Regions from separate parts of the Paenarthrobacter sp. YJN-5 genome, predicted to be linked through region 1. Evidence: riboswitches for the same ligand, from Rfam matches in the RefSeq annotation. Region 1 holds a riboswitch; each other region holds the start of a gene.
The links. Region 1 has a riboswitch for cyclic di-AMP ahead of HMI59_RS16580 (M23 family metallopeptidase). Riboswitches for the same ligand answer to the same signal wherever they lie in the genome.
Positions count from the first base shown of each region.

Region 2: it holds a riboswitch for cyclic di-AMP, as region 1 does, so the genes downstream of both, HMI59_RS19140 (NlpC/P60 family protein) here and HMI59_RS16580 (M23 family metallopeptidase) in region 1, are expected to answer to the same signal.
Region 3: it holds a riboswitch for cyclic di-AMP, as region 1 does, so the genes downstream of both, HMI59_RS17595 (hypothetical protein) here and HMI59_RS16580 (M23 family metallopeptidase) in region 1, are expected to answer to the same signal.
Region 4: it holds a riboswitch for cyclic di-AMP, as region 1 does, so the genes downstream of both, HMI59_RS01955 (hypothetical protein) here and HMI59_RS16580 (M23 family metallopeptidase) in region 1, are expected to answer to the same signal.

Region 1 covers NZ_CP053544.1:3,581,744-3,587,526, reverse strand. The annotation lists gene HMI59_RS16595 (DUF3027 domain-containing protein) at 1-231, shown strand, start outside; gene serC (phosphoserine transaminase) at 304-1,434, opposite strand; gene HMI59_RS16585 (metal-dependent transcriptional regulator) at 1,772-2,467, shown strand; cyclic di-AMP (ydaO/yuaA leader) riboswitch at 2,696-2,939, shown strand; gene HMI59_RS16580 (M23 family metallopeptidase) at 2,944-3,774, shown strand; cyclic di-AMP (ydaO/yuaA leader) riboswitch at 3,914-4,080, shown strand; gene HMI59_RS16575 (C40 family peptidase) at 4,085-4,828, shown strand; gene HMI59_RS16570 (NlpC/P60 family protein) at 4,922-5,710, shown strand.
Region 2 covers NZ_CP053544.1:4,136,786-4,142,568, forward strand. The annotation lists gene HMI59_RS19135 (FAD-dependent monooxygenase) at 1-195, shown strand, start outside; gene HMI59_RS19140 (NlpC/P60 family protein) at 345-1,133, opposite strand; cyclic di-AMP (ydaO/yuaA leader) riboswitch at 1,137-1,299, opposite strand; gene HMI59_RS19145 (copper resistance CopC family protein) at 1,479-2,117, opposite strand; gene HMI59_RS19150 (NCS2 family permease) at 2,231-3,673, shown strand; gene hutG (formimidoylglutamase) at 3,749-4,696, shown strand; gene HMI59_RS19160 (hypothetical protein) at 4,762-5,271, shown strand; gene HMI59_RS19165 (putative quinol monooxygenase) at 5,371-5,649, shown strand.
Region 3 covers NZ_CP053544.1:3,804,463-3,810,245, forward strand. The annotation lists gene HMI59_RS17580 (LysR family transcriptional regulator) at 1-813, shown strand, start outside; gene HMI59_RS17585 (histidine phosphatase family protein) at 876-1,400, opposite strand; gene HMI59_RS17590 (winged helix-turn-helix domain-containing protein) at 1,536-2,405, opposite strand; cyclic di-AMP (ydaO/yuaA leader) riboswitch at 3,184-3,337, shown strand; gene HMI59_RS17595 (hypothetical protein) at 3,343-4,182, shown strand; gene HMI59_RS17600 (pyridoxal-dependent decarboxylase) at 4,279-5,670, opposite strand; gene HMI59_RS17605 (HAD-IA family hydrolase) at 5,709-5,783, opposite strand, start outside.
Region 4 covers NZ_CP053544.1:411,202-416,984, forward strand. The annotation lists gene HMI59_RS01950 (AEC family transporter) at 1-54, shown strand, start outside; gene HMI59_RS01955 (hypothetical protein) at 292-1,584, opposite strand; cyclic di-AMP (ydaO/yuaA leader) riboswitch at 1,589-1,736, opposite strand; gene HMI59_RS01960 (ATP-dependent DNA ligase) at 1,952-3,019, shown strand; gene HMI59_RS01965 (DUF6480 family protein) at 3,027-3,269, opposite strand; gene HMI59_RS01970 (alpha/beta fold hydrolase) at 3,368-4,180, opposite strand; gene HMI59_RS01975 (hypothetical protein) at 4,198-4,440, opposite strand; gene HMI59_RS01980 (helix-turn-helix domain-containing protein) at 4,521-4,940, opposite strand; gene HMI59_RS01985 (HPr family phosphocarrier protein) at 5,076-5,354, opposite strand; gene ptsP (phosphoenolpyruvate--protein phosphotransferase) at 5,415-5,783, opposite strand, start outside.

The DNA.
Region 1 (5,783 bases):
TCGGAGGACTCCATCCTCGCGCCCGAGTGGGTCCCGTGGGCCAAGCGGGTCCGGCCGGAAGACGAGACGCCGTTGGTCGAGGAGACCGCCGGAGAAGTTCCGGAAGAAGCCGTGCAGGCGGAAGAAGCTGAAGCCGAGGCTTCCAGGAATGAACCGGCCGAAGACGCGGACGATGCCGACGCGGACGCCGAGGACGCCGTGCGGGAGCCTGCAGACTCCCCGGAAGCCTGATCCACCAAGACTTTAAAAATAATCGGCGCCTGCCGGGAGCTTCTCCCGGCAGGCGCCGATTGTTTGTGGGGGCTACTTCTTCAGCTCGCCCACCACGTAGTCAATGCTGGCGAGCAGGGCGGAGACGTCGTCCGGTTCGATCGCAACGAACGTCGCGATCCGCAGCTGGTTGCGGCCCAGCTTGCGGTAGGGCTCGGTGTCAACCACGCCGTTGGCGCGCAGCACCTTGGCGATGGCTGCGGCATCGATCGAATCGTCGAAGTCGATGGTGGCAATGACGTTGGAACGCTCTTCGGGGTTGGCAACAAACGGAGTCGCGAATTCGGAGGACTCTGCCCACGAGTAGACGCGGCTGGCGGAATCCGCCGTGCGCTTGCTGGCGAAGTCAAGGCCGCCGTTGCTGTTGAGCCACTGGACCTGCGCATCCAGGGTTACCAGCGTGGAAAGCGAAGGCGTGTTGTATGTCTGGTTCAGCTTCGAGTTATCGATGGCGGTCTGGACGTCAAGGAAGTCAGGAATCCAGCGTCCGCTTGCCTTGATGCGGGCAGCGCGTTCAAGCGCCGCGGGGGAGAAGAGGCCGAGCCACAGGCCGCCGTCGGACGCGAAGTTCTTCTGCGGGGCGAAGTAGTAGACGTCGGACTCAGCCACATCCACGTCGAGGCCACCAGCCGCGGAAGTAGCGTCCACCAGCACCAGGGAACCCTCATCGGCGCCGGCAACGCGCTTGACCGGCGCAGCCACACCGGTGGACGTCTCGTTCTGCGGCCACGCATATACGTCCACGCCGGCTTCCGCAGCGGGAGCGGGGCGGGTCCCGGGCTCGGACTTGATGATGGAGGACTCGTCCAGGAACGGAGCCCTGTTGGTGGCGGCTGCAAACTTGGAGCCAAACTCGCCGAAGGACAGGTGCTGTGCCTTCTTTTCCACGAGGCCGAAGGCCGCGACATCCCAGAACGCCGTTGAGCCACCGACGCCGAGGACTACCTCGTACCCTTCAGGAGCACGGAAGAACTGGCTGAGGCCCTCACGAACGGAGCCTACGAGGTTCTTGACCGGGGCCTGGCGGTGGGAGGTGCCAAGGATGGTCTTCGATGCAGCGGACAGGGCTTCGATCTGCTCCGGGCGGACCTTGGACGGTCCGGCGCCGAACCTTCCGTCCTTGGGCAGCAGGTCGGCGGGAATGGTGATGCTGGTGTCGCTCACGCGTGGCTCCAATGTGTATCGGTCAAAGACGGGGAGGTGGCAGGTGGCATCAACTGCCCCTTCGACACCCCCAATTCTGCCTGAACAGGCGCGGGTGCGCGTACCCGGTGGTGTCATAGTCCGCCACGTGGAACGTGGTTGCGCGCGTTCCCGTCGTCAAGGGGGTGGAGGCAAGGTACCCGGAACCTTTGTGACCCTTTGAAAATTATCAAGAGTAATTCCAAATAAGCTAGGCTTGAGTACGCGTTCACAGGGTGGCGCAGGGGGACGTGCAGCCTCTACGGACGCGGTACGGTGGACATTACGCAAGAACTGCGTTCGAGGAGAGCTGAGCTGGATGACGGATCTGATCGATACCACTGAGATGTATCTTCGGACCATTTTGGAACTTGAAGAAGAAAACATCGTGGCTCTCCGCGCCCGCATCGCTGAGCGGTTGCGCCACTCCGGTCCTACGGTCTCCCAGACGATCGGACGCATGGAGCGCGACGGCCTGGTGGTGGTGTCCAATGACCGGCACCTGGAGCTCACGGAAGTCGGCCGCAAGCGCGCCACGGAGGTGATGCGCAAGCACCGCTTGGCTGAACGCCTCCTTGCCGACGTCATTGGCCTCGACTGGGCGTACGTCCATGACGAAGCGTGCCGCTGGGAGCACGTGATGAGCGAACGCGTGGAACGCAGGCTGTATGAACTGCTGGAGCATCCCACGCAATCCCCGTACGGGAACCCGATTCCCGGCCTGGAGGCCCTGGGCGGCCTCGCTGTCCAAGCTCCCTTCCGCCCGGACGTCAACCTCCTGCAGGCAATGGATGGTTACGCTGCGGACTCCCGCGTTGTGGTGAGCCGGCTCGCCGAGCCCATCCAGGTTGAGCCCGAACTCCTGACCCAGCTGGACGAGGGCGGCATCCGTCCGGGTGCGGCCGTTTCCCTGGAACGCGTGGGGGACTACATCTCCGTCCGGGTGCCGGGGATTGAAGGGGCCCTCGAGCTGCCGCCGGAAGTAGCTGCCCACGTATTCGTAGCAGTCGGCTAGCAAGCGAAAGCCGGCCGGCTGCAGGCGCTCACTCCATGTGGGCGCCTTTGCCTTGCCAGGGGCGTGGTTGATCTCACGTTGCACCGCCGCGCGGCGGTGTGACCTGCGGTTTCCGCGGATAGGTGATAAGGGGAGCAGTCAAAAGACGACCGCCCTGTAGATAACGAATTTATTACCGCGGGCCTTAATCCCCTATAGTTATCTACTAGCGCCGATATCAAAGCGTTACCTGATCTGGAGCCGAGCTCTGCCAGCAGATCAGGGGTGTTAAACATCTACTGGCAGAGGCGGGGGAACCACAATCGGCTGCCTAGAGAAGCAGCCTTGGGGTGAAGTCCGCAGCAGCAGTGCCTTACTTACGCAATTCCCTCCTGGGATACCTGTGTGCCGTGAGCGCTGCGTGCGGGCCGGGTCTTTGCACTCTCTGATCCGAATCCGACAGCTAACTTCGCAGGCTTTTGAGAGAGGAACAGAGTTTGACTTCGCAGAACGTCAGGGGCCGTCGACGCGCTACCGGCCCCGCTACTGAGCTGCGGCCAGCCCGCGTAGTATCGGAGATCCGGCCCCGCGACACCCAGCGTCAGGTGCGCCGCCGTAAGAGCCCGATGCGCCAGGTGGCCGATTTCGCAGCAGCCAGTGGTGTAGGGCAGAAGGCCGGCGTAGCACTCGCTGCTACCGGTCTTGCGCTCACTGTCGGCCTGCCTGCAACGAGTCCCGTCATGGCCACGTCCGAGTCCGGGCAGACTGAGGCCGCACTGGCTGTGGGCGGCGGGAGCCAGCCCGAGGTCTCCGCGGAAGCGTCCGCCAAGATCGACTTCAGCCGCGCCGCGGTGGCAACCAAGGCGGATCCCGACGGCAAGCTCAAGCAGTTGCTGAGCGCCCAGTCCGTAGGAAGCATCCAGGCCAGCTCCTCCAAGGGCACCATGGCCAGCCCCTTGGATACCCTCAGCACTGCATCACCGTTCGGCTACCGCATCAGCCCGCTGACAGGCGGCAGCGGCGATTTCCACCGCGGCCAGGACTTCGTGGCCCAGTGCGGCACGGCAGTCCACGCTGCTGCGGCAGGCAAGGTCACCTTTGCGGGTTGGCATGAATACGGTGGAGGCAACCGCGTGGTAGTGGACCATGGCAACGGCCTGGAAACCACCTACAACCACTTGTCGTCATTCAACGTCAAGGTCGGCGACACCGTGAATCGCGGAGATACCGTTGCCTTGAGCGGCACCACGGGCGCTTCCACCGGCTGCCACCTCCACTTCGAAGTCCAGGTCAACGGCGAAGTCGTCGACCCCATGGGCTGGCTCTAACCCGAGTTGATGGTCGTCTCTCGCATTCTTGACACGCCCCGTGATCTGAATGTGACATTTGCGTTCAACTGTTGTACCGTACAAAGCGCATCGGCTTTTTAGGGGGCCGATGCACTTGGGTGGATTGCCTAGCTCTGCCACCACTCAAGGTCCGTTCGCATAATTCGTCTGGCAGGGGCGGGGGAACCAATTTTGGTCTTCGAAAGAGGGCCTTGGGGTTAAGTCACAAACGCTTCCAACGGCGTGTGGCCGGATGACTCCCATCCGAATCCGACAGCTCACCTCGCAGGCATTGGGAGAGGCTACCTTCGTGTCATCACGCACTACTTCTGCGCGCCACCGCGCCCAGACGGTTACCCCGTTGAACACTCTTTCCAAGGCTGTTTCAGCGAATGCCGGAACCGTCGGCCGCCAGGCCGCAGTCCTTGCAGCAGCATCGGGCCTGGTCCTCAGCGTCGGCCTTCCTGCCCAGGCAGCGGATACTGACGTTTCCAAGGCTGAGTCCAGCGCACAGCAGCTGGTGACCACCGCCGTCGTCACGGCGGAACCAACCGCCACTGTTTCCTTTGAGAGCCCCGTTGTGGTTACCAAGGAAGCCCCCAAGATCCAGCGCGCTTCCCAGACCACGCAGCGCTCCCAGGCCAACGGCAACCAGAATGCCGGCCAGGGCGAGGCCGCAGTCACCGCCAAGTCCGCCGGCTCCAAGGATTCCGCAGCCAGCGCCGCGGCTTCGGGCCTCGCAGCAATCGCGTACACCGGCATCGGCCACCCGTACGTCTGGGGCGGCACCACCCCCAACGGTTGGGACTGCTCCGGCTTCACCCAGTGGGTTTACGCACAGGCCGGCATCAGCATTCCCCGCGTCAATGCATGGACCGCCATGAAGCCCACCAGCACTCCCGCTCCCGGCGACCTCGTCATGCAGAACGGCGGTGCCCACGTTGGTATTTACGTCGGCAACGGCATGATGGTCAGTGCCCTGAACCCCAGCCAGGGCACGCTGCTTCACTCGGTAGCTTCTACCGGAACCTCCTCCTTCTTCACCCTGCGCTAAGAACCGTCCAGGTAAGCCAGCGCGCCCCCAGGTGCTGGCCTGCCCATGACCCGCGTGCTTCCCAGCGGCACGCGGAAACGAAAAGAGATCATCATGACCAGTGCAAACAAGGTTGCGCGGCACCGGGCCGAGGCTCCCAAGACCAGCTCACTTGCCGTGATTGCAAAGGCAGTTTCGGTGAACGCCGGTGGCGTCGGCCGCCAGGCAGCAGTGATCGCCGCGGCTTCGGGCTTGGTCCTGACCAGTGGCGTTGCTGCCAATGCGGCGGATACCAATGTGGATCGCGAGTCCACCTCAACCACCTCCCTGGACATCCAGTCCGTTGTGCAATCCACCATCGCCGCTGACTCCACCGTTGCCATCTCCTACGAGAGCCCGGTTGTCACCACGGTCGAGGCGCCCGCGCCCGTCGTGGAGAAAGCCCCGGCCAAGGCTGAAGCGAAGAGCACCGCACGGGAAGCCACTGTCTCAGCTTCCAACGCTGGTGGCGGCGCGACCGTGGCAGTCAGCAACGCCGCACCGGCAGCAAAGGCTCCGGCTGCTTCCAGTGGCCTCGGTGCGGCCATTGCCGCTGCAGCCTACGCCCAGCTCGGCGTGACCCAGGACTGCACCATGTTGGTTACCAACTCCCTCGCAGCCGTGGGTATCAACTTCCATGACTGGCCTGCGGGTTACCTTTCCCTTGGACGTACGGTCAGCGCAGCGGAAGCCCAGCCGGGCGACCTCGCTTACTACGCCAACGGTGGCCTGGCCGGACAGGCCCACATCGCCGTCTACGTCGGCAACGGCATGGCAGTGCATGGCGGATGGAACGGATCCACCACTGCTCTGTTCAGCGTCAACGTCGGCTCCGGTCCGGTCTTCATCCGGGTCAACGGCTGATCGAACTTTAAGGAAATACCCCGCAGGTTTCACCTGCGGGGTATTTCCGTCTTAAGGGTCAGGGCCGGGGCCT
Region 2 (5,783 bases), 560 kb from region 1:
ATGCTGGCCGAGCTTGGCATTGCCGTTGGTCAGAACCTCGTGGCCGCCATGCGCGCGGTGGGCATGCATCTGGTGGGAGTGGGAGAACTCATCACGCCAACCCCCAAGGAAGTCCTCCGCCAGGCCAAGGCGGTGGGGCAGGCCATCTCTTCGAAGGTGGCACTTCCAGCAGCGCCCGGCCTCGCGATCGCCTAAGCCCGGCAAGCCCGACAGCGGCACCAAGGCAGCCCTGAAACAGGGCCCTTGAAGCAGGGTCCCTTAAACCAAAAAGCTTAAAACCAAAAAACCGGCACCCCGGGAGGACGAATCCTCCGGGGTGCCGGCCTTTTTGTGAAGCGTGAAACTTATGCGCCGGCGCGGACGTACGTGAGCGGGCCGGTTGCGGTCAGCCAGCTGATCGGGTGGATGCCGGTCTGGTTACCGTTAATGCCACCGGAGATGGCCTGGCCATTGCCGATGTAGATGGCAACGTGGCCGGACTGGACGATCATGTCACCGGGCTGGGGATCGCTGACTACCTTGCCGTAGTTCATGAACTGCATGGGGGCAAGGTCGCCCACCGGGATACCTGCGGAGCCGAGGGCCTTTTCGACCATGGCGGTGCAGTCCTGCATGACACCGATCTGGGCGTAAGCCGAGGCAACCATGGCTGCGTTGACGCCGCCAACAGCGGGTGCCGGGGCAGGTGCTGCCGGAGCAGCAGCGGCAGGTGCGGAAGCAGCAACCGTGGCGGTAGCGGCAGGAGCTGCAGCAGCCTTGGCTGCGGCCTTCTTGGGAGCCTCAACAACCGGAGCCGGCTTCTCGATGACCGGTGCTGCTACGGAAGCAACAGCGGGACGCTCGAAGTTGACGGTGGCCGTTGCTGCGGCAGTGACAACCTTGTTGGGGGTTTCGGCAACGGTTTCAGCAACCGTGGCGGGGCTGGAGTCCCGCTGGACCGGAGCCTGTGCCGGAGTTTCGGCAGCGTGTGCAGCAATGGAACCGGTCAGGACAAGACCCGAAGCTGCAGCGATGACGGCTGCCTGGCGGCCGGCGCCTGAAGCGTTGCTGGCAACTGCCTTGGAGATGGAGATGAACGGATTGGGGCGTACGCTGTCCGCCTTACGACGGCCGCGAAGAATGCGTGAAGACATGAAAAAGCCTCTCCCGATGCCTGCGAGGTTAGCTGTCGGATTCGGATGGGAGTCACCCGGCCACTATCCACCGCTGTTCAGCGGAAGCTTCGTGGCTTCACCCCAAGGCGCGCTCATTGGCGGCCTAAAATGGGTTCCCCGTCTCTGCCGTAGGTATGTCTGCGAACGGATTCCGACCTGCGGCAGAGCTAGGCAATCAGGCCGGAAGTGCGCCGAATGCGGATCGGGCACAGGTACTACCGTACGCGATGATCACGGCAAAGTCACATTTAAGTAACGAGAAGTGGGCGTCAAGCGTGTCGCAGTAACCGTTTCGAGATTTTCGCAGGTATGTAGAAAACCCCGTCATTCCGCGGATTTATCGCCCTCGGCATCATTGGAAGCAGCCAATTTCCGACGGGCTGTAACGGCCAGGAAAATAACGAGCGCAACAGCTAATGCAGCAAACGCCACGATGCTCCACGGGAACGGCTGGGAGGCGTCCGGAGCCGGTTCGCTGACGGGGGTTCCGGGGGCCGCGGTTCCCGCACTCGGAACAGTGCCCGAACCTGCCTGGCCCGACGCGGACGGCGAGGCTACCGCGGTGGCGCCCTCCGACGTCGTGCTTCCTGCTGTTGCCGTGAATGTAAAGGTGCCCTCGATGGGGTGCGAATCGGAGCTGACGACGCGCCAAACCACCGTGTACTGGCCCGCCGGAGCGCCGGGACGCAGTTTTTGGACCGCCTGGTTGTCGATGATCTGCACGGCGCCGTCCGCCCAGTTCTCCCCGCCCGCGGTCACCGACATGCCCGAACCAATAGCCAGCGGCCGGTTATTGAACGTGACGGAGACCGATGCCGGAACTTCCGCAACCGTGGCTCCGCTGGCCGGACTCGTGGATTCTGCGGCGTCGTGCGCCGATGCCGGGGCGGCGCCGAAAAGCAGCGCCGAGGCGAAGGCGAGGGCAGCCACGACGGCGGCCAGGAGCGGGCGGATGGTGCGCATGGGGCGGTTTCTCCTAATGTTGGCTTCCTTACAGACTAGGCGAATCGTCAGGCCCTCCCGCACGGGCGGGCATAGGATTTGAGAGCACACTCACACGATCCCCGGAGACATCCATGCTTAAACAGGGTTCTGCAATCGACCGCTACTTCAAGATCTCCGAACGTGGATCCACGTATTCGCGGGAAATCCGTGGCGGCTTCGCGACCTTCTTTGCCATGAGCTACATCGTGGTCCTGAACCCCCTCATCCTGTCGGGGGCTGACTCGAGCGGGGCATCGCTGGGCTTCACGGCCGTCGCCGCCACCACGGCCTTCGTGGCAGGCATCCTGACCATCCTCATGGGTGCTTGGGCCAAGCATCCCTTTGCCGTAGCCACAGGCCTGGGCGTCAACGCGTTCGTGGCCGTCACCGTTGCCTCGCACCCGGGCCTGACATGGCCGGACATGATGGGCCTGGTGGTCCTCTCCGGCCTGACCATGCTGATCCTCGTCCTCACCGGGTTCCGGACCGCCGTCTTCAAGGCCGTCCCCGAGGCGCTCAAGACGGCGATCGTGGTGGGCATCGGCCTCTTCATTGCGCTGATCGGACTGGTCAACGCCGGCTTCGTGCGCCGCATTCCCGACGCCGCCGGAACCACCGTTCCGCTGGGCCTGGGCGTGGACGGCAAACTCCTGGGCTGGCCGACGCTGGTGTTCGCGGTCGGCCTGGTCCTCACCATCGCGCTGGTGGTGCGCAAGGTACGCGGTGCCATCCTGATCGGCATCATCGTCTCCACCGCGCTGGCTGCGATCCTTGAATTCACCCTGCATATCGGACCGAGCAACGACGGCACCACCATCAACCCCCGCGGCTGGTCGCTCGTGGCCCCCAAGGTGTCCGAGTGGGGCGCTCCGGACCTCTCCCTGATCGGCAAGGCCAACCCCTTTGGCGCCTTCGAACACCTTGGCTTCATCGGTGCCGCCCTGCTGGCCTTCGTGATCCTGCTCAGCATCTTCTTCGACGCCATGGGCACCATGGTGGGCCTGGCCAATGAGGCCGGAACCGTGGATGAGCACGGCAACATCCCCAATGTGGACCGCGTTCTCCAGGTTGATGCGCTCGGCGCGATTGTGGGTGGCGGAGCTTCGGTGTCCTCCAACCAGATCTTCGTCGAATCCGGCGCCGGCATTGGCGAAGGCGCCCGGACCGGCCTGGCCTCGATCGTCACCGGTGTCCTGTTCCTGGTGGCCATGTTCTTTACGCCGTTGATCAACCTGGTTCCCTTCGAAGCCGTTGCGCCCGCCCTTGTTGTGGTGGGCTTCATGATGGTTTCGCAGGTGGGCAAGATCGACTGGCAGGACTGGGGCGTCGGCATCCCGGCGTTCCTGACCATCGCCCTCATGCCGTTCACCTACTCGATCGCCAACGGCCTCGGCGCAGGCTTCATCTCCTACGTCCTGATCCGCACGTTCCAGGGCCGCGCCCGCGAGGTACACCCCTTGATGTGGGCTGTGGCTGCGGCATTCCTGCTGTTCTTCGGCATCGGCACCGTGGAGGAACTGCTCGGGGTGAAGTAGCCCCATTCCGGTATTTCAGACACTCCGGGCCCGGAACTGCTGGCATTGGCAGTCCGGGTCCGGTGTGCTTAATCCATGGAAACCAGCGCCCTCGCCGTAGACGTCACCCCCACCGCATGGACCGGCCGCTTCGACGGCGACGGCCCTGAGCACCGTCGGTGGTGGCAGGCTGTGGCTCCCCACGCTGCCGGGACCGCCGCTGCCGGCGTGCGCTCCGCCGTCGTACTGGGCTTCTGCAGCGACGCAGGGGTTCGCCGCAACAAGGGGCGGGTAGGTGCTGCCGCGGCTCCGGCCGCGATCCGTGCGGCGCTTGGTCCGCTGGCGTTCCACCTGGACCGGGAGGTGTTCGACGCCGGTGACGTGGTGGTGGAGGGCGACCAGCTGGAGGACGGCCAGGCACGCGCCGGACGTGCCATCTCCGGACTGCTCGACGCCGGCAACCTCACCGTTGTGCTTGGCGGGGGCCACGAAACCGCGTTCGCCAGCTACCTGGGGGTGGCCGGCTCCGAAGTCCTGCGCGGCAAACGGCTGGGTGTACTGAACCTTGACGCCCACTTTGACCTGCGCGACGAGCCCGTCCCGAGCTCGGGAACGCCGTTCCTCCAAATGGCCCAGGAGGAAGCCGCCGCTGGCCGCGAACTGCAGTACGCCGTCGTCGGTATTTCCGAACCCAACAACACGCGGACCCTGTTCGACACAGCGGAGCGGCTGGGCGTGAAGTACTTGTTGGACGAGGCATGCGCGCCGGAGGCCGTGGAGACGTTCGTGGCGGATTTCCTGGCGGGCATCGAGGTCCTTTACTTGACGATCGACCTTGACGTGATGCCCGCAGCGGTGGCGCCCGGCGTCAGCGCTCCGGCCGCGTACGGAGTGCCGCTCCCGGTGATCAGTGCCGTCTGCAAACAAGTGGCCGCCAGCGGGAAGCTTGTGCATCTTGATGTGGCGGAACTGAATCCTGAATTCGACATTGATGGGCGTACCGCGAAGGTGGCTGCTCGGTTGGTGAACACGCTGCTGGCCTAACTGTGTTTGGCTAACCCTTTTGCTGGGCACATCATCCCCATAGCCTTGTGGAGGGAAGGATGGCGATGAGCACGACTCCTGTGGATGTTCCGCGTAAGGGCACTGTCCGGAATAAGTGGACCTGGGTGGCCGGACCGGTGGCCGTTGCCCTGGGCCTGGGCGCCCACGTTGTTTCCGGTGGAAGCGCCCCGGCCATCCCCATCCTGCTGGGATTCGTGGCTTTGTCTGCCTTAGCGGCCCAACTGATCACGCACTGGATCCACGGCCCCATCTTGCTGCTGCTCATTTCCGGGGCGGCGCAGCAAGTGCTGTTCTTCGGCTTCGATGCCCTTGGTGGCTCCTTCCCCGGCCTCGGTTCCCTGGACCACCTGCACGGCACGGGGCAGATCCCCGCGGATCTCCCTGCCGCAGTGTCTGGTGGTGGCGCCGTCCACGGGGCGGACCTGATGCTCTACACCCACGCCGCCGCGGCCATTCTCACGTTGCTGATTGGCGCAGGCGTGGCGAAGCTGGGTGGGAGGACCGTGCATCCGCGCACCTTCCATACGGGGCAGCGCGCGGCGAATGTCACGTAGTCCGGCGAAAGCCTGCCATGGCCTCTTTCGCAGGACCCGGCGATGAATCCTCCAACACGTTGATGCCCGACGCTGTGTTCGCAGATGCAAGGATGAGTCATGAGCAATGTCATCCTCACCGGCCAGCTGGTTTGCAGGGACCAGGAACAAGTCGCTGTGGTGGTCCAGCACCTACCCCTGCACACCCAGCTGACGCGCGCTGAGCCAGGATGTCTTTCCTTCGAAGTGAACCCCACCCAAAACCCGCTGATCTGGCAGGTCGATGAAAAGTTCCAGGACGCCGCATCGTTTCGTGCCCACCAGCAAAGAGTCGCTGAAAGCGAATGGGGCAGGGCAACTGCAAACATTGAGCGACGCTACGAGGTCGAAGGCGTATAGCCCGTCCGCTGCATCACTGGTACGGCATACGGTCTTGGTCCGTGGCGCCCGTAAGCCAGTGCTCCGCGTACATGGCTCCTCTTCGAGCCCGCAGGAGGGTTCCACGACGGACCTGTTGCGACGTCCAAGAGAAA
Region 3 (5,783 bases), 220 kb from region 1:
GAGAAGCAGGCCGGAGTCGCCGTGCTCGAGCGCAACGGGCGCGGGGTACTCCTCACCGAACGTGGTGTTGCCCTGGCCGGATACGGGCGGCGCATTCTGGGCGAGCTCGAGGAATTGCAGGCAACCCTGCTGGCGGATCCGGAGAAGCCGTCCGGCACACTCCGGCTGGTGGCCTTCTCCACAGCCTGCCGTGGCCTGGTGGGCCCCATGCTGGGACGGATCGCGACTACCGATTCCGAGCTGGAGGTCAGCGTGCTCGCCGAGGACCCGCGCGAGGCCATCCAACGCGTTGCAACCGGCGAGGCCGAGCTCGCGGTGGTCCACAACTGGAACTCCGTGCCACTCGTGATCCCGGAGAACATGGCCCACGAAGACTTGTGCCTCGACCAGGCCGACGTCCTGCTCAACGTCAGCCATCCGCTGGCGGCGAGGACCGCCGTCGAACGTCTTGACCTGTTGGACGAAACGTGGGTGAGCACTCCGGCGGGAGCCATCTGTAACGAGGCCTTGCTGCAGATCTTCGCTGGATTGGGCCGCGTGCCGGATATTCGCGTCTACGATCCCGACTTTTCGACGCACATCGCCATGGTGGAACAGTCGGTGGCCGTGGCGCTGGTCCCCCGGCTGGGCAGGCCGCCACTTCCGGCAGGGGTTGTTGCCGTCCCGGTAGTGAATCCCGTGCAGCAGCGCGCCGTAGGGATCGTGTACCGCAAGACCATGGCAGCGAGTCCCAACATCCGCCACACGGTTCGCCTTCTCCGGGAGGTGGCCGCCGCTGAAGAGCTCCCCGCGGTCCCGACTGACTCGCATTAGTGGTTGCCAAAAGCGCTGAGAACAACCCCTAATGCCAGCCAGTTGGGGTAAGAGGCGGGGGGTTAGTGGCGCGGCACCTTGAAGTGGATCAATCGCGCGTCTTGCCCGTCGAGCTCAGCCCAAGGCTTCTCCGTCTCCAGCACGGTCAAGGCGCTGGTCGGGTAGCGGGTGGCGGCATCCATGTAGGCGTCGTGGTCCGAGTCCCGGGAAGCCAGACGCATGGCAAGGTCCTGCACGCCCGGCATGTGGGAGATCACCATCAACGTAGTAACTGTGTCCGGTACGTGGTTGATGACCGCGAGCATCTCTGTGGCCGAGGCTGCGTACAGCCCGTTCTCGAGCTTGGGCGTAGGAGCTTTTTCGCCCAGTTCATCGCAGATCCACGTGCAGGTCTGGCGCGTGCGGAGCGCCGAGGAACACAGGATGAAATCAGGGACCACCTTGTGCTTCAACAGCCATTTTCCGGCCAACGGGGCTTCGCGGTGCCCGCGTTCCTCGAGGGGGCGTTCATGGTCGGGCACACCCACGGGCCAGTCCGCCTTGGCGTGGCGCATGATCACAAGCCGTCTCAGGTGGTGGTCGCTCATCCAAATACTTTATAGCCGCGCCAGCCAGATGCTCACTGACCAGACAAGACGAAAGGCGGCACATTCCGTCAGCGCCGTGGTTGCTCGAGTGAGCGCAGGCGCAGAGGGATGTGCCGCCTTTCGGCAGTTACAGGATCAGATCGAGTATTCCGGAGCGGCCCAGACGATGACCTCGGGGTGCTCGTAAAAACGGTAGCCCTGGCCACGGACCGTGCGAACGGTGTTGGCGAGGCGGCCCAGCTTGGAGCGGAGACGACGGATGTGGACGTCGATGGTGCGCTCGTTGGGGACTTCCTCGGCGTTCCGCCACAGGCCTTCGAGGAGCTCGTCACGGCCCACCGTGCGGGTGCCGTTCTCCACGAGGTAGTTGAGGAGTTCGAATTCCTTGAACGTCAGGTTCAGCGATTCGCCGTCGAGGTGGACTTCGCGGCGGGCGAGGTCGATGAGCACGCCGGACGGGCGCGCCTCCTGCTGGGGCGCCGGACGCGCGGCTTCGGTGCGCTGGCGTGCGGCGACGGTGGGGTCACCGAACGTGGAACGTACGACGTCGAGTGCCGACCCGGGTGCGCTGGCGGGAGCAACGGCGACGGCGGCATAGCTTTCCGCGCCGGTCACGAGCGACTGGGCGTAAGCACGAATTTCCTGGGCCAGCTTGGCAATGGAGGTCCCGGCAGCAGCTGCGGTCTCTTCGTCAATGCCCATGTAGAGCACGAATCCGCGGGCTACGTTGTCATTGGCCACGGGCCGGAGGCGCTCGGACTGGGCCACCACCGGAGTGGGTGCCGTCATGGCTGCGGGCTCGGTAGCGGCAGGCACGGCGCGCAACTGTCCGTAGGAGTTCGGGTTGTAGCCCTGGGGAACGTAGCCCGGAGCCTGCTGGGCAGCAGCCTGGGTACCGGGTGCGTAACCGGGGCGGTTACCGAAACCGGGGCGGAGGCCGGCGTTGGAAGCGGCCTTGTTGGCGTTACGGACGGAGATGTGGACGTATCCGGATGCAACTGACATGGAGTGCTTACCTCAAAAGTGAATAGCCGTCATCGCGGCTTCGAATGCTGGTGTCCCCGCAATGAGTTTTGGGGAGGGGCGCCCAACGGTGGGCTAGGGGGCGAATGCCTGAAACTTTTCTTGGGGTGGGAAGTTAGGCTTGCATTCGACAACAGCGGGACTCGTCGCCAGCGGGTGTGCTGGAGAAGATTGCTGCGGCTGCAGGTGCTGTTGAGTTCTTGTTCACATTGGAAGTGTGCAACGTAACAATGACAACACGCAAGTAACAAAGGGCGGAAACGTCCACATTCTGAGATAAGCGCGAGTATTGTGCCGCAAATCACAATTCAGCGGATCGCAAAAATGAATGCGGTTTTGTTCGGTCAAGGGCAGAAATATTGCGTTCTGGCTGAACTTTCTTCGATCAATGGGGCATGATGCCCCTCTGGATTCCCGCGAGCGCCCGACCAGCGGAATCTCACGATCTGAAACGGATGCTGTCCAATCGAAGTGGACGCCAGGCTCGATATTCAGGCTTCCAATCTGCTAAAAGCTCCGAACGCCACCTGCGAACCCCCGTGCAGCCTCAGTGTCCCCGATTGTCGCGGCGCCGTGGCGCATCCTGCCCCGCCCTTCGTTGGGGCACATCCCGACCGCGGCGAATCCGGCAAGGCGACGCACCGGCGTCGTGATCTCTGTTACCTAAATGTGACTTTCGCTTTAACCTCCTGTACCGTCGAACGAGTGGGTCGCCCCAACCTTGGCCCACACCCGGGATGCGCCGAGCTCTGCCACTTCCCGGAGTTCCGTTCTGATTTCGAGGCAGAGACGGGGGACCCAGAGTCTCCGGGCCAGGCATTGCGCCGGTCCTTGGGGTGAAGCCGCAGCTACACGCGCGGCCGGATGACCTCATCCGAACCCGACAGCTAACTCCGCAGGCGCTGAGAGGTAATCACACATGTCTGAATTCAAGGATCAGTCGCGCCATGAGGCGCGTCACCGTGACGAGAACAACGCTCCCCTGACCAAGTCGCAGAATGTTCTGAAGAACGCTGCCCGCCAGGGTAGGACCGGCCACCGCATGTCGGTAGCAGCCGGCGTCGTCGCAGCCGCGCTGGGCGTTGCATCGCTCGGGCAGGCCGCAAACGCCACGTTCAACCTTCCGGAGATGAGCCAGGCGGCACAGACCCAGGCTTCGGTCCAGGTGGACCCGCAGACCCGCGAGAACGCTGCCGCTGAAGCCGCCGCCCAGGCTGAGGCCGCCAAGCGCGCCGCTGCTGAAAAGGCCGCAGCTGCGAAGGCCGCTGCTGAAAAGGCTGCTGCGGAGAAGGCCGCCGCCGAAAAGGCAGCAGCTGACAAGGCCGCCGCCGAGCAGGCTGCTGCTGCCCAGGCTGCCGCTGAGAAGGCTGCAGCCGACGCCGCCGCCAAGGCCGCTGCGGACAAGGCTGCGGCAGAAGCTGCTGCCGCCGCTGCCGCCCCCAAGGCCGTTGACGATCCTGCCGCTGCCAAGGCCTACGCTGCCAGCATTCTGGCCAACTACGGCTGGGGTCCGGGTGAAATGACCGCCCTGAACACGCTGTGGGAAAAGGAATCGAACTGGCGCACCACTGCCACCAACGCTTCCAGCGGTGCTTACGGCATTGTCCAGTCGCTGCCCGCCGGCAAGATGGCTTCCGCCGGTGCTGACTGGCAGACCAACTACCAGACCCAGATCAAGTGGGGTCTGAACTACATCAAGGAACGCTACGGCTCGCCGTCGGCAGCCCTGGCATTCCACCTGGCCAACAACTGGTACTAAACCCGGACGTTGCCTGAGATGCCGCTCCCGTTGCCGCCACACGCACCAGTACCTACTGGAGCGTGTGGCGGAAACGGGGGCGGCTTTGGCGTTTAACTAGGCTTCGGGTTCCTGCTCCACCGCACGCCGGACTGCTTCCACCGACGCCGCCACATCGGCGTCGTCCGTGGACCAGTTGCTGACGGAGATCCGCAGGATATCCCGCCCCTGCCAGGAAGACCCTGACATCCACACGACGCCTTCTGCCATGAGCCGCTGGGTAATCCTGCGCGTCCGTTCGTCGGTCCCGAAACTCACCGAGACCTGCGTGAACACCACGTCATTGAGCACTTCCACCCCGGGGATCGAGGATAGGCCGTCAGCGAGCGCCCGCGCGTTCGCGGCCAGCCGCTCCACCATGTCGATGACACCGTTCCGGCCCAACTGGCGCAAGGCTGCCCACACAGGAATTCCGCGGGCGCGGCGGGACATCTCCGGAACTTTCTCGAAAGGGTCCCCCGGCCCGGCATCCGTCGCTATCAGGTAACTCGTATGAACGCTGAAGGCACGCCTCATGGCTTCGGGGCGGGCCACGATTGCCAGGCCGCAATCGTAAGGAACGTTGAGTGTCTTATGGGCATCGGTGGCCCAGGAATCGGCGAGCTCCACACCTGCCAGGCGTTCCCGCAGTTTCGGGCTCGCAGCCGCCCATAAACCGAAGGCGCCGTCCACGTGGACCCACGCCCCGCGGTCGCGGGCCACTGCGATGGAGTCAGCCATGGGATCGAAGGCACCCGAGTGCAGGTTGCCTGCCTGGAGGCATACGATCGCCGGGCCGGGTTGCTCTCCCATGGCGTCCTCAAGCGCATCAGGCAGGATCCGGCCTTCCCTGTCTGCGTCCACGGGAACACATGTCCCCAGGCCCAGGTACCTCAAAGCGAGGTCCACCGCAGCGTGCCGCTCCCGCCCCGCGAACACTGTGATCCTCGGTGCCCCGGACAGGCCGAGGCCTTCCAGGTCCCAGCCGGCCTCATCCATCAGGTGCTGTCTTCCCGCGGCAAGCCCGACGAAGTTGGCGGTCGTGGCCCCCGTGGTGAAGCCGACGTCGGAGGTGGCGGGCAAGTGCAACAAGTCAAGCAACCAATCGGCCGCAGACTCCTCGATCGCTGCCGCCGCCGGGGTGGCAAAACGCAGGCCCGCGTTTTGGTCCCACGCGGAGACAAGCCAATCCGCCGCCATGGCAGCCGGCAAGGTGCCGCCCATGACCCAGCCGTAGAAACGTCCGGACTGGATGGCCATCAGTCCCGGTTCGGCCAGTGCAGCCAGCTCATCAACGACGGCGGCGGCATCGGCAGGTTCGTCGGGGAGCCGCGGCAGGATGCTTGCGGCGACCTGGTCGGCGTCGGACTTTGGGCGGACTGAACGGGTGGGCACCGACGCGAGCCAATTGGTGGCGTGCACCATGGCACGCTCCAATGCAGCACCGTATGCCTCCGGCAACGCTGACATGCGCACAGCCTACTCCCGCCCGGGCGGGTGGAACAGGGCTAGAACGTGAGCGTGATGACGTGGCCGCCGTCGTCGTGCCTCACGGTCTCAACAGCCACCGCCGAGTAGTCGGG
Region 4 (5,783 bases), 1.4 Mb from region 1:
ACCACAGTGCTCTGCGTGGGGGCCTTGCTGGTGGTCGCGTGGCTCTTGGGGTAGCGAAACATGTGACCGACCCGGTGGCGGAAGAGTCGGGTGGCAGAACAGAAGGCAGGAACCCTTGCCGGGTCCCTGCCTTCTTGGTTTCACACTTGTTTGTTAGCGGCGCCCGTCAGAAACGGCGCAGCCGCTGGTGGCTCCAGCGGCCCATCCGATGGCGGAAAGTGGCCGTCCGGCTGCTGCAGCAGTACCGGCCGTGCCAGCCGATGTGGGTAGTGGTGCGGGGCATGCGGGTGCTCACTTGAGGACCCCCTTGGCTGCGTCGAGCAGGCCGTCCACGTCCAGGCTCGGAGCCTCCGTCGGTGCGCTGGACTTAGGGTCGGAGCCCGGCTTCGGGGAGTCGCTGGGCCGCGGCTTGGAAGTCTGCGTCGTCGTCGGCGTGGGCGTTGGGGTGGTGGTTGGCGTCGTCGTCGTAGAAGGCGTCGTGCTGGGCGAAGGCGCCGTGATGTTGTCCGACGGCGGTGCCGGCTGGCTCGGAACGGGCGACGTCACGCCCGGTACTGGAACCACGGCCGAAGGGGCGGTGGACGGAACCCACTTGGGGTCGGCCAACGAAACCTGCGGCGTCGGAGTGGACGACGGCGGTGCTGCCGCTGCCGGAGAGGCTGCTTCGACGGCGGACTGCCCGGTATCCGTCGTAGCGGCCGACGTCGAGGACGCGGTGGAGTAGGACGGCGTCGGGCCAGGAGTGGCCGAGCCCGTTGCCCGGTCTTCGCCGGAATTGTTAGCGCCGCTGGCCTGGTTTTGAGTGTCCTGTCCGAAGATCGGCAGGTCCATGGCTTGGCTTACCGTTCCCACCGTGAGGACCAGGCCCAGTGCTCCGGCGACCACCGCCATGCGCTGGCTCATGGTCTTCACGGACGCTGCCTTGGTCAGGACGGCGTGGGGTTCCTTGGTGAAGGAGGAGGAAGCAAAGGAACCAAAGGCCGACTTCGCAGCATTGCGTCCTGCGGCTCGTCCTGCCGCAGGACGTGCGCCGTCGTGCTGGCCACGGGCGGTCTTGCGACTGGCCAATCCGGCGGCGGCTGTAGCGTCAGCGGCGATCCGGGCCGGCGTCTTGGGCTGGGGGGTCCCGGCCGCGGCGGCAACGTGCGCCGAAACCACCGGAATAGCGGCAGTCGCGGGCTCGGGCTCAGTGGCGGGCTCCGCCGGCGTGGCCTTCACCACGGGGATGGCAGCCGTGGGCGGTCCGGGCGTAGTGGACTCCGAGCGCGGAGGAGCGGCAACTACGGGGATGGCTTCGGTGCGCGGCTCTTCGGTGGGGGATTCAGCGGTGGGTTCGGAGTCGGACTCAGCACTCGGTGCAGCTTCCGGAGCCACGACTGCCTGGGCCGCGCGCTCGCGTTCCATCGCCCGTCGCTGTGCTCGTGTCATGGGCGCAGCGGTGGGGTCGGTTGCGGTGGCGGGTACCGCCGTCGTGCTATCCATTTCGGTGGCCGGACCGCTGGGCTGGGCCCGACGGCGTCCGGTTGGCTTGGTGGGCTGGCCGTCCCCTTGGGCACGGCGCGGCTGATCCATGGTTGGGGACATGGTGTTTGCCTCTCAACGCCTGCGAGGTTAGCTGTCGGGTTCGGACGAGGCCGTCCGGCCGCACGTGGCGGCTTCACCCCAAGGGCCTGCGGGGAACAGGCCCGGGAACTCTGGGTCCCCCGTCTCTGCCGCGGGTCTGGCGGGATTCCGGGATGCGGCAGAGCTCGGCGTCAGCCCGGAAGCGGCCCAGCGGAGATACGGGTCGCCCTACGAAGTTACAGCAGCAGGGAAGTAAAGTCACATTAATGTAACGGACGGTACATGAGGGCCGGCAGCGCCCGCGCTGGCGGACGGACGCGCCACACACCGTCCACATATCCCTGCTGAACACTAGCTTTCGGCGTCTACCGGCCGGTAGACATGAGCTATGGACCTACCCGTGATGCCACCCGTTTCGCCCATGCTCGCCAAATCCGTGCCCAACATTCCTGAGGTTGGGCACTACGAACCCAAATGGGACGGGTTCCGGACCATCGTCTTCAGGGACGGGGATGACGTCATCCTGGGCAGCCGGAACGAGAAACCCATGACCCGGTACTTCCCTGAGCTGGTGGAGGCGTTGAAGAAGAACCTGCCGGAGAAATGCGTGGTGGATGGCGAGATCATCCTTATTTCCGGCAACCGGCTCGACTTCGAAGGACTGCAGCAGCGCATCCACCCCGCCGACAGCCGCGTCCGGATGCTTGCAGAGAAGACGCCGTCCTCCTTCGTCGGGTTCGACCTCCTGGCCCTCGGGGACGAAGACCTCACTGCCCGGCCGTTCTCCGAGCGCCGTGCTGCGCTGGAAAAGGCGCTCGCCGATGCCGAGCCGCCCGTGTACGTGACGCCTGCGGTCACCGACCTAGAGCGGGCAAAGGAATGGTTCGTGCAGCTTGAGGGAGCAGGGCTCGACGGCGTGCTGTCCAAACCGCTCGACGGTACCTACCAGCCGAACAAGCGGGTGATGTTCAAGACCAAGCATGAACGGACGGCGGACTGCGTGGTGGCCGGTTTCCGTTGGCACAAGACGGCGGACGTCGTGGGGTCGATGCTGCTGGGGCTCTATGACGATTCCGGCAAACTCCACCACGTCGGAGTGGTGGCCGCCTTCCCCATGGCGAAGCGGAAGGCGATGGTGGCCGAGTTGGAGCCGTACCAGGTGGAGATCGCGGACCACCCCTGGGGAGAGTGGGCCAGCCAGGAAACCGGAGCGGCGGTTGGTTCGAGGATGCCGGGGGCCCAAAGCCGCTGGAGTGCCGGCAAGGACTTTTCCTTTGTTCCTCTGCGGCCCGAGCTGGTGATCGAAGTGGCGTACGACTACATGGAAGGAGACCGGTTCCGGCACACCACGCAATTCCGCAGGTGGCGGCCGGACCGGACTCCTGAAAGCTGCACGTACTCACAGCTGGAGGAGCCGGCCGACTATAACCTCGGCGAGATCCTCAAGCTGAAGTAGGGGAGTTCTATTCCTCGTGCCCTTGATCCATGCTCATGCTGTCTTCCGCTGGAGGCGTTTCTCCCGGGGGTACTCCGCCGCCGGGTTCAAGCCCTGTGACGTTGCCGTTGTCCGGATCCGGGTTCGCTGATGCGGCGGGATCGCGGTCTTCGTCCTGCCTCATGTCCGGGTCTTCATGGATGCTGTCGGGCTCGGCCGCGCCGGACACTCCGAAGGTCTGCGGATCGTCTTCCGGGTCATAGCTTGTCATGGTCAAACCCCTTCCTAAGCAAACTTACTATTTGGCTTGCCCTGCCAGCCTAACCGTGTCCTGTCCAGCGCAACAAGGGGCGTGCCGCCGTCGTGAGGCTATGCCTGCGTACGGTCCGACGTTGCGGCGACGAAGCTCCGGATCGCGTCCGCAACGGCCTTCGGCCTCATGTGCTGGGCCACGTGTCCCACTCCCGGAATCTCCACCAGCCTGCCTTGGGGAACAGCTCGGGAGAGCCGCAGCGACCATTCGGGTCCTGCCACGTGGTCGCGGCTGCCTCGCAGGATCAGCACGGGGTTCCCCACAAGGCTCAGTCGTTTCTCGGTGGGGTACTCCATCATCACGGGCAGCTCGGTGAGGTACCAGCGGGGCCCGCACAGGAAGTAGTCGGAGACGACGATCCAGTTGGAGGACGGACTTTCGCGAAGGAGCCCATCCAGGAAGAGGGCCAGCGATTGCCGCCGTACGTTCTTGTGCTTCGAATCCACCACAGGACCCATCAGAACCACGTGCGAGGCCTGCTCCGGTGCATGAAGCGCAGCCTCGATGGCGAACTGGACGCCCATGGAGTGGCCCACCAGCACGTAGGAAGTGATGCCCTTCGCTTTCAACGTCTCCGCAATGAAGGCACCGTATTCCTCGGCCATGACTTGGTGGTCCGGTGTGGGCGTGCCCGCAAAACCCGGCAGGTCGAACGAGTACGTCGGCGAACCAGCGGCAAGGACGGCGTGGAGGCGGGCAAGGTAGCGGTGTGAGACGCCGATGCCGTGAATCAGGATGTACACGGGGCTGTCCGGGGAGCCGGGCGATGGCTGCGAGCCGGGCGGCGGGGTTCCGTTGGTCCAAAGGATGCGACCCTTAAGCCCGCCGGCTTCGACGTCTTCCGAGCGCAGGGGCGTGCGGCGTGTCAATCGTCCTCGCACCTGTTCTACTCCCGCGCGGGGTCGTCGGACCCGGCTGATTCATCCGCGCTCTGGTGAACGTCGGCAGCGTTGGCCGCTTCCCGGCGTCGGGCGATCTTTGATTCCGTCCACATCGCGACGGCGACGAACACAACGCACGCGAACATGAACGTGGCCACGAAGTTCAATCCCATGGCCGAACCAAGGGGTGCGGCAACAGCCATGGCGGCCGCTCCGGCCACGATATGCCACCCCTTGAAATTTCCCACCAAATAAGCGTAACCCCGGCGTTTGCGGCACTCCGCCTCTTGGCCGGGATCGTTGCTTGATCCTTATCACCACGCCCTGTCTACGGCGTGTCGTCAGGTCCCGGGGCTTCCTCTGCCGCACTGGCCGCGGCTTCCTTGCGCTTCTGCTTTTCCAGCCAGGCCATGATGGCAGCCTGCCGGATACGGCGATGGGTTCCCCGGTACTCCACGGGGATTTCGCCGCGGTCGGTCATATTCCGCAGATAGGTGTGCGAAATCCCGGCAAGCTCAGCTGCCTGGGAGGTGGTGAGCATCTCCTCGACACTGCTGACGGTCACGGTTTCGCCCCTGCTGAGCCGCGCGAGGAGGTCGACGACGGCGTCCTTCGCCTGATCGGGCAGGCGGTGGACGGTGCCATCGACGAACACAGTGATGTCGTTGCTGTCCTGGAGCGAGCGTGCCAGGTTCCGGGCGTCATCGGCGGGAAGGCCGGCCGTGACGCGGGGAGCTATCAATGCCATGGCAGAAGCCTAGCGCGGCTGCACCCCAAGGCGGTGTTGCATGCCGGTTCGCCTGTTTCGACGATTAGCTGCGTGTTAGACGTTTCCTACCGTCTAACACGCAGCGAGCCATCGAATCGGGCGGCAAGCCAAGAGTCAGACGGCGTCCAGGTCCGTTTCCAACAGTTTCACCAAGGCATCCAGTGCCTCGTCAGCACCTTCACCCTCGGCCCGGAGCACCACCACATCGCCCTTGGCCGCGCCAAGCGTCATCAGGGACAGGATGCTGGCGGCGTCGAGGGCGTCTTCGGCGGGTTCTCCCTGCATGGCGATGGTGACGTCCACGGACTGTTCACCGGCTGCCTCGGCAAAGAGCGCCGCGGGACGCGCGTGGAGGCCGGACTTGCTGGCGATGGTAGCTGTGCGTTCGGGCATGGGTTTCTCCTTGCGGTTGGGAACTTGCGGAACTTGCGGATGCGGCGGGTCGGGCTGGACTTACAGCCCGAGCTCTTCGAGCACCGGGAGCTTGGCGCGCACCCACTCGCGGGCTTCCGTCGCACTTGGTGCGGACAGGGCCAGCCGGGCCAGCTCCTGCGCCTGTTCCTGTGTGACGGTCTTCAGCACAGTCCCGACGGCGGCCAGCGAGCGCGCGGTCATGGACAGCGTGCTGACGCCAAGGCCCGTGAGTACGACGGCGAGCGCAGGGTCCGCGGCCGCCTCGCCACACACGCCGACAGGCTTGGGATCGCCTTCCCGGCCGGATGCTTCGGCGGCGGAGCCTTCCACGGTGAGCTGCACGAGCCGGAGAACTGCGGGCTGCCACGGAGTGTTCAGTTCGGCCAAGGGGCCCAGTTGGCGGTCGGC